2 linked regions of the Crateriforma spongiae genome follow. Each later gene encodes a partner of the first gene's protein in a complex. Links are inferred from orthologs where the notes say so. Each region holds a gene or a part of one and is shown on either strand. Other genes may lie near its edges.

Region 1 (3,855 bases):
AGGACATGTTTTTTGGTCGCTAGGAATTTCCGGATCCCCGTTGCCACCAATCGCAATGGCGGCATGGAGCGTCGCGGACGCGTCGCAACAGACTCGGTTTTTTGGCGACGTCGTCCTGCGGGAACGCGAACTTAGCCAGTACGTGCTTTGGTACCACGGACTTTCCCAATCCAAACAAACACAATGGGACGACATGCTGGCGAGCCTTACCGAATCCGACGACCGAGATGCCGACCTAGCCCGCTTTCACTTTTTTGATGAATCGATCGACGACGAACACCGTGACAGCAAGATCGGCGCGGACCTGATTCGACAATCCCTTCCCTGAATGACGCGTTTGCCGCACGCACCGCTGGGCGATGGGTTGGCCTAACAAATCGGCGGCTATTTGGTACGTTGGCACGTTGCATTGAATCGTCCGCGGATAACACAAGCATGCCCAAGCGCGCCAAATCAGCCAAACGCCCCTCCCAGAATTCAGCCTCATCGGGTCCGCAACGGCTGCAACGCATCTTGGCGGCCGCCGGGTTCGGCAGCCGTCGGCAATGCGAGGATTTGATTCAAGAGGGACGGGTCATCGTCAACGGGCAAACCGTGACACAACTGGGCAGCACGGCAGACACCAAGTCGGACACCATCCTGGTGGACGATTCGCCGATCCGGCCGTCACGACATGTGTATTATGCCGTTCATAAACCGACCGGCGTCGTCACGACCAACCGCGACCCACAGGGACGTCCCCGAGTGATCGACTTGGTGCCACCCGACGAACGTGTCTTTCCGGTCGGCCGATTGGATCGCAACAGCGAAGGCCTGATCCTGCTGACCAACGATGGCGATCTGGCCCAACAATTGGCCCACCCCAAGTTCGGTGTTCGCAAGATCTATCGCGTCACCGTCGCCGGCAAAGTTGACGGCGAAACCATGAAACAGATGCGTCGCGGCATTCATATCGCGGAGGGGATGGTCCGCGTCGAGGGTGCCAAGCTATTGAAGACGCGGGGACGATCCACGGAATTGGAAATCGTACTGCGAGAAGGAAAGAACCGAGAGATCCGCCGGATCCTTGCCAGGCTGGGCCACAAGGTTCAAAAGCTTCGTCGGATCGCGATCGGCCCGTTGCGTCTGGGCGATGTTCCCGCCGGAGCGTATCGCGCGCTGCGGCACGACGAAGTCGCCAAACTGTACGCGTCCGTTCAACCCGGTGGCGATGACGACACGTCGACGCGTCCCGGTCGGCGAAAGGGTGGAAAGAAACCGCGACAGCGCAGCGGCAACGACGGCACGCGATCCAAGTCAACGAGACCGGCGGCCAAAAAAGCGGCCGCGAAACGGTCCGGACGCACGCCCGATCCTGAGCGTAGACGCCGAGACGAGCGGTCTGATTCATCTTTCCCCCTGCCGTCGTCGCATCGCCGAATCGGCGCTGTCATTGGCGGTGATGCGCCCGAACCAGCCGACGCACCGGAGGGACGGCCCGCCAAGCGTTCCAAAAAGCCGTCGCGGAAAAAGGCAGCCAAGCGATCGGCGGTATCTCGATCCGGATCGAGTCGCACCGGTTCCCAAGGTCGCGCAGCAAAACGTGGCACCAAGAAACGTGCTGGCAACCGATCCACCGGCCCGAAAGCCGCCAATACCAAAAAACGTCGCCGTCGCTAAATTTGTTCCCTTTCCGGATTTGCATGACGCCATGACTTCGCTGCACGCCGATCACTACGCCGACAACCTCGTGCAATTGCGATCACCGCTGGTGACCAATCGCTGCGTCGCTCGGGACACTTTCCTGTGCCGAATCGATGCACCGGAGATTGCCAGGGCCGTGATCCCTGGCCAGTTTGTGATGATCCGAATGGCCCAGCATGACGCTCCGCTGATCGGACGCGCCTTCGCCGTTTGGGACATCATCAACGACGATTCGGGTTCCCCACGGTTCATCGAACTGATCTACCTCCGCAAAGGCACGTTAACACGCGCTTTGGCATCCGCACCGGTGGGAACCCCGATGGACGTTTGGGGACCGCTCGGCAACGGCTTTGCCGCTCGCCCGTGTGACCGCTTGATCATGACGGCCGGCGGCATCGGCCAGACTCCGATGCTGTTGCTTGGAAAAGAAGCGATGGGGACCACCGATTTCGGCCGAGACCATGGCTGGGCAAAACACGTCGAAATTATTTACGGGGCACGAACCGCTGACTTGTTGGCGGGGGTCGACGCGTTTCGCACAGCCGGCTTTGAAGTCACCGTTTGCACCGACGACGGTTCGACGGGACAAACCGGACGGGTGCCGGATGTCTTGGCCATGCGATTGACCGAGCTGCAGGACTCCGGCACAACGCGTGTGGTGACGTGTGGACCGGAAATCATGATGCAGCGAGTTTCCGAAGTCTGTGATCAACACGAGGTCGATTGTCAGGTCAGCATGGAAACCCCCATGGCATGCGGCATCGGCATCTGTTTTTCCTGCGTTGCAAAAATTCGACAGGACGATCCAAACCAACCTTGGGACTACAAACGAACGTGCGTCGAAGGTCCCATCTTCGATTCCTCGCGGGTCCATTGGGATGACTAATTTGTTCAGAATGTGGAACCACCTCGTCGCGCCCCCCACATCGTCGTTTCGCTTGCCACGATCGTTCGCGGCCGCCGCGTTGCTGGGACTGGCAATTCTGGCCGGCTGCAATTCATCGTCCGAAACCGACGTTGCCGACAGCGATGGTCAGCCAACGCCCCCGCTGCCGCAAGAAGATGAATCGGATTTCGCCGGTCGACCTTCACCCACCGGCCAACCCAATAACAATCCGGTCGCAGCGCCGATTTCAGACACGGCCATGGCACCTTCGCCCACCAAACAAGGCGGCGGTGACTTGTTGGATCAGTTGGCCGAACCACCCGAGCTGGAACTGGCTACACCGCCGAGTCAGGCGACGGAGCAGCTCAAGGCGAACCTTTCCCCCGATCGTCTGGCCGTTCTGTTGGCGACTGCCGACCGAGAGATGGAAATGGCGTTGACGATGCAAAGCGACGCGTCGCAACAGGAACGCCTGGCACAGGCCAAGAAGATTGCCGATGCCAAGTTGCAAGCGGCCAGGCGGTTGGCCTCGCATCCCGACGCAACCCCCGAACAAATGACCCTGGGTAAACGCGCCGAACTGCAGGGCCTATCACACTTGGCACAGCTGGGTGACCTACGATCGGCGGAGTTACTGGAAGACCTGGCCAGCGAATACGTCCGCTCCGAATCCGATGATTTGAAAGTGGACAGCCAACTGGTGCTGATCGGCTTTGGCCTGGAACGTTTGCAAAATGGTGATGAGCAGGCGGCTGATGACCTGGTCCAGTTGAACCGGGAATTGATCGAAATCACTTCGGATCGAAACGTCATGGCCATCGTCGCGATGGCCCAAGCGAGACAGTGGCTGGCCAAGCTGGACCATCCCGCCGAATCCGACGAAGTCCGCCGGATGATTCTGGATAAGTTCGGCGCTTCATCGGATCCGAACGTCAGTGCCATGGCCGCACAGTACGCGGGCAACGTGAAATTCGATGCGATCGACCAACTGGTGGCCAAGGCCATTGAAGGGCAAACGATCAATCCGACGCGGTGGCGCGAAGCCGTGGAAACGCTGCTGCGTGAAGCTCCTGATTTGTTGTCGGTCCGTTACCTATGCGGAACCACATTGCAGTTCGAATCTGGCAACCAGCCGGAATTGGCTGACATCACTTACGAGATCTTGGAACAGCGTTTTGCCGATGACACATCCGCTATGGGGCAAGACGTTCAACTGGCCTTGGAACTACGCGACGCGCGGGCCGAAAAAATCGGCCAACCCATCGACGTACCCCTGCGTTCGATTT
Region 2 (3,863 bases), on another replicon or contig:
TATACCGATGCCCGCGCGTATAGACTGTGCGTCGCGATGGCGTCGGCGCCATCGCACGTGACCGTGCACAAAAAGCTGTGGAATCTCATGGCCGACGAAAGTTTCATTCGGCGAAAACGCCACCTTCAAAATCTGGTCGTCATGGCCCTGGCCGATGGGCAATTGGGCGAACGCGAAGTCAACGTGGTGGCCGACCGTTGCATCGAGCTGGGGTTAAGCGAAGTCGAATTGCACGAGGCGATTCGGTACAGCCTGAGCGATGATGCGGCGTTGGAATTGCCCGAAGATCCGGACGAGCGCGAAGCCTTGATGAAGGATTTGATCCGCGTGATGGCGGCCGACGGTGACCTGCAAGAAAGCGAAAAAAGGCTGTTTGCCCTGGCCGCGGCACGGATGAATCTGACGCCCGATGATTTGGATCGGCTGTTGGCATCAATGCCGCCGATCAGTGACGCGGGGGCTCCGGTGCAAGACATAGAAACGGACGAAGGTTCAGAATCCTGAACCCACCGTGTATTTGAATGAAGGGAGGATCGCCGAGATGGCTCGCATCCTGATCACGTCCGGTCCGACTCGACAATACATCGATCCGGTGCGTTATTTGACCAACGCGTCCAGCGGTCGGATGGGCGCCGCCCTGGCCAACGCCGCGATCGGCTTGGGCCACGACGTCGTCATCATCAGCGGGCCGGTTCAGGTCGAATATCCGTCGGCGGCTCAAGTCATCCCGGTCAGGACGACCGATGAAATGCTGGATGCCGCGCAAAGCGAATTCGCCCGTTGTGACGGCGCGATCGGCGCGGCGGCCCCCTGTGATTACATGCCGCGTGTGGTCAGCGAACAAAAGCTGTCCAAAACCGGCCACCCGATTCAATTGGAACTGGTCGAAACCCCCGACGTCGTTGCGACGTTGGGCCAGCAGAAGCGCGACGACCAATGGGTCGTCGGATTTGCGTTGGAAACGGAAGACCATCGGTTTCGTGCGACCGTGAAGCTGCAGAAAAAACACTGCGACTTGATCGTCAGCAACGGCCCCCAAGCGATCGACAGCCAGGAAAACGAAGTCGAATTGCTGGACGTCCATGGCGACGTGATCGCCGATATCCGCGGCAGCAAAGAAGTCGTCGCCGATGAATTGCTGCGTCACATCGATCAGCGTCTGGTCGTCGCGCGGTCGGGTGCTTGACGCAACGCGATCGACCGATTGCCTTTGACGACTCACGCATCGGCGCCGCCCTACCGAAGCTCCCGGCCATGGCGGTAGACTTCCGTCCCACGCCCCGCCGGCGCGATGCCACTTTCTTGATGACGCCCGTTTCATGACGACACGTTCGATGACGAATTCCATGACGCCCGATCTGTCAGTTCAACTGGGGCGACTCAAGCTAAGCAATCCGATCATGGTTGCTTCCGGCACGTTCGGGTATGCCCGCGAGATGGAAAAAGTCGTCGACCTGTCACTGTTGGGTGGCTTGTTGCCCAAGACGATCACCGCCGAACCACGGATGGGCAATCCGCCCTGGCGAACGGTTGAAACGTCGGCCGGTCTGTTGAACGCGATCGGGTTGGACAATGACGGCGTGGACGCGTTCATCCAGCATCACCTGCCCTACCTGCGTCAGTTGCCCACCCCCGTGGTGGTCAGCATCGCCGGCCGAACCCGCGACGATTTCGTTTCGCTGGCCGAACAGATCGCCGCGCAGGGCGGTGCCGCGGCGATCGAGCTGAATTTGTCGTGTCCCAATGTTTCCGGCGGTATTGATTTCGGCACCGATGCCGACAGTTGCCGGAAAGTCGTTGACCAGGTTCGACAGAGTTGCGATCTGCCGATTTTGGCCAAGTTGACGCCGAACGTGACGCGGATCGCTGACATCGCGGCGGCGGCGGCCGATGGTGGAGCCGACGCGGTTTGTCTGATCAACACCGTGTTGGCGATGGCCGTCAATTGGCGTTCGCGTCGTCCCATCTTGGGCAACGGGATGGGCGGGCTAAGCGGTCCGGCCATCAAGCCGATTGCGCTGCGATGTGTCCATCAAGTTCGACAAGCGGTGGACATTCCGATCATCGGGATCGGTGGCATCGCCAATATCGACGACGTGATGCAATTCCTGGTGACCGGTGCGTCGGCCGTTCAGATCGGTACAGCGAATTACTACGACCCTCACGTCTCCACACGTCTGGTCGGCGAATTGCCCGAAGTGCTGCGTGACGAAGGCGTGGATCGAATCAGCGATTTGATCGGCACACTGAAAGTTTAAGCCCGAGGTTCGAAAACCGGGCTGCTTCCTTCTGACGCGTCTTCTTTCCGCGGCAGCTTGCCGCATGCCGGTGAGGTATCCAGGGCGGTGTTTGCGCCGAAGACATGCTCCGGTGCAAAGTGCTGTCTTTTGGTGTGACGTGTGAATCTCCGGTGCGACGTCCTGTCACGTGCGACGATGTGGACAGTCATTTTGAGCGGTCGAGTGGCGTGGAATCCAACGCTGCAGATTTAGAATGGCGTTTCGGTTTTCGCGAAAGACCGCTTCAACGTTTCGCCAAGGACGCGTGAAACGAAGTCGGCCGGACAGCAAGGTTGCGGTTGGAGGCACTGGCGGCGCGGACCAGCGAAGCCGATTTGGTTCATTCCGTGTTCTGTTACTTTGAAATGGGAGATGTGACCATGCGAAACCCACGCAAGGCCTTCACACTCGTCGAATTGTTGGTCGTGATTGCGATCATCGGTGTTCTGGTCGGTTTGTTGCTTCCGGCGGTCCAGTCCGCTCGCGAAGCCGCACGTCGAATGTCGTGCAGCAACAACGCCAAACAGCTGGGCTTGGCGCTGCACAACTATCATAGCGCGTTCAAGCAATTTCCCGCCCACCGCGCCGGCACGACCGGCCGCAAGGGGTATGGAATCAGCTGGAACAATATGAACGTGTACAGCAATGACACGCACAATTTCCGGCGTCTCAGCATGCTGGTTGCCTTGACGCCGTTTTTGGAACAACAACCGCTGTGGGACACCATCAGCAATCCCGTGTCGGTGCAGTACAACGGCAACGCTGCACCCAATGGGGCGTATCCATCGATGGGACCGGTTCCCTGGAAAGGGCAATACACCCCTTGGCGGACGCTGGTTTCGGCGTTGCAGTGCCCCAGCGACGCGGGGCCGCCGGTGACCACAGGGACGACCAACTATGGCGCCTGCATCGGCGACTGTGTGCGTGCATTGGGTTGGGGAAACCCGCCCAAGGAAATCAAACGTGGGTTGTTCCTGAGCGCGACGGTCACGCGGTTCCGTGACATCGTCGATGGCACCGCCAACACGATGGCCTTGGCGGAAATCACCAACAGCCTGGGCGACCGAGGCATCAGTGGCGGTGGCGCCTACGACATCGGCGGCGACATCAACTTGAGTCCCCAAGAGTGCTTGGACACGGCCGATCCGCTGCGTCCGAAGTTCTACGCACCTGGCGTGTTGCTGTTGGGCTACAGCGGCAACCTTGGCAAATGGGGCGACGCCGGTCGCGGCAATCGTTGGTGTGACGGCGGAGGCAACTTTGCCACGTTCAACGCCATCTTGCCGCCCAACAGCCCTAGTTGTTCCCGCGACGGCGGCGATGCCGGTGATGGAATCTGGAGTGCCGGCAGCTATCACCCCGGTGGTTGTCACATCGTGATGGGCGACGGTTCGGTGCACTTCGTCAGCGAAGCGATCGATGCCGGTGATCCCTCGATTCCCGCCGTCGGCCCGGGCAGCTGGAACGGCTCACTCGCCGGCAGCCCCAGTCCCTACGGCATTTGGGGAGCCCTGGGCACGATCAACGGCCGCGAACAGATCGATATGGATGAACTGTAGAGCCCTCCCAAGTCCTATTGAACGA

What was found.
Region 2: the proteins of HFP54_RS01685 (region 1) and HFP54_RS12335 are in contact, whole or in part, in a crystal structure (PDB 5UE9), measured with the Lactococcus lactis proteins. The link is inferred for Crateriforma spongiae from one-to-one orthologs. Residues at the interface, in WP_023189152.1 of Lactococcus lactis: Leu4, Gln5, Ala47, Ser48, Met49, Leu50, Leu51, Arg52, Arg53, Met95, Leu98, Arg223, Met224, Ala225, Cys226, Ile228, Gly229, Ala230, Cys231, Tyr232, Ala233, Val235, Glu236, His237, Asn243, His244, Ala245, Lys247, Glu250; in WP_025017116.1 of Lactococcus lactis: Gly25, Phe27, Phe29, Glu32, Tyr33, Lys35, Tyr36, Lys48, Phe56, Thr60, Pro61, Arg62, Val63, Ala64, Glu65, Thr66, Ala67, Ser68, Gly69, Met70, Ile74, Gln77, Pro223, Glu251, Phe274, Ala275, Pro277, Phe278.

Annotation. Positions count from the first base shown.
Region 1 is NZ_JAAXMS010000001.1:447,454-451,308, reverse strand. The notes cover bases 675-3,629. They hold HFP54_RS01685 (dihydroorotate dehydrogenase electron transfer subunit), read left to right. Parts: upstream 675-1,690; coding sequence 1,691-2,569; downstream 2,570-3,629. Other genes in these bases: HFP54_RS01680 (TlpA family protein disulfide reductase), read left to right, coding at 2,622-3,629; HFP54_RS01690 (pseudouridine synthase), read left to right, coding at 675-1,659. In the rest of the region: HFP54_RS01695 (hypothetical protein), read left to right, coding at 1-328; more of HFP54_RS01690, read left to right, coding at 436-674; more of HFP54_RS01680, read left to right, coding at 3,630-3,855.
Region 2 is NZ_JAAXMS010000004.1:215,991-219,853, forward strand. Bases 334-3,296 are described here. They hold HFP54_RS12335 (dihydroorotate dehydrogenase), read left to right. Parts: upstream 334-1,334; coding sequence 1,335-2,258; downstream 2,259-3,296. Other genes in these bases: HFP54_RS12325 (TerB family tellurite resistance protein), read left to right, coding at 334-504; HFP54_RS12330 (phosphopantothenoylcysteine decarboxylase domain-containing protein), read left to right, coding at 542-1,186; HFP54_RS12340 (DUF1559 domain-containing protein), read left to right, coding at 2,573-3,296. Also shown: more of HFP54_RS12325, read left to right, coding at 88-333; more of HFP54_RS12340, read left to right, coding at 3,297-3,838.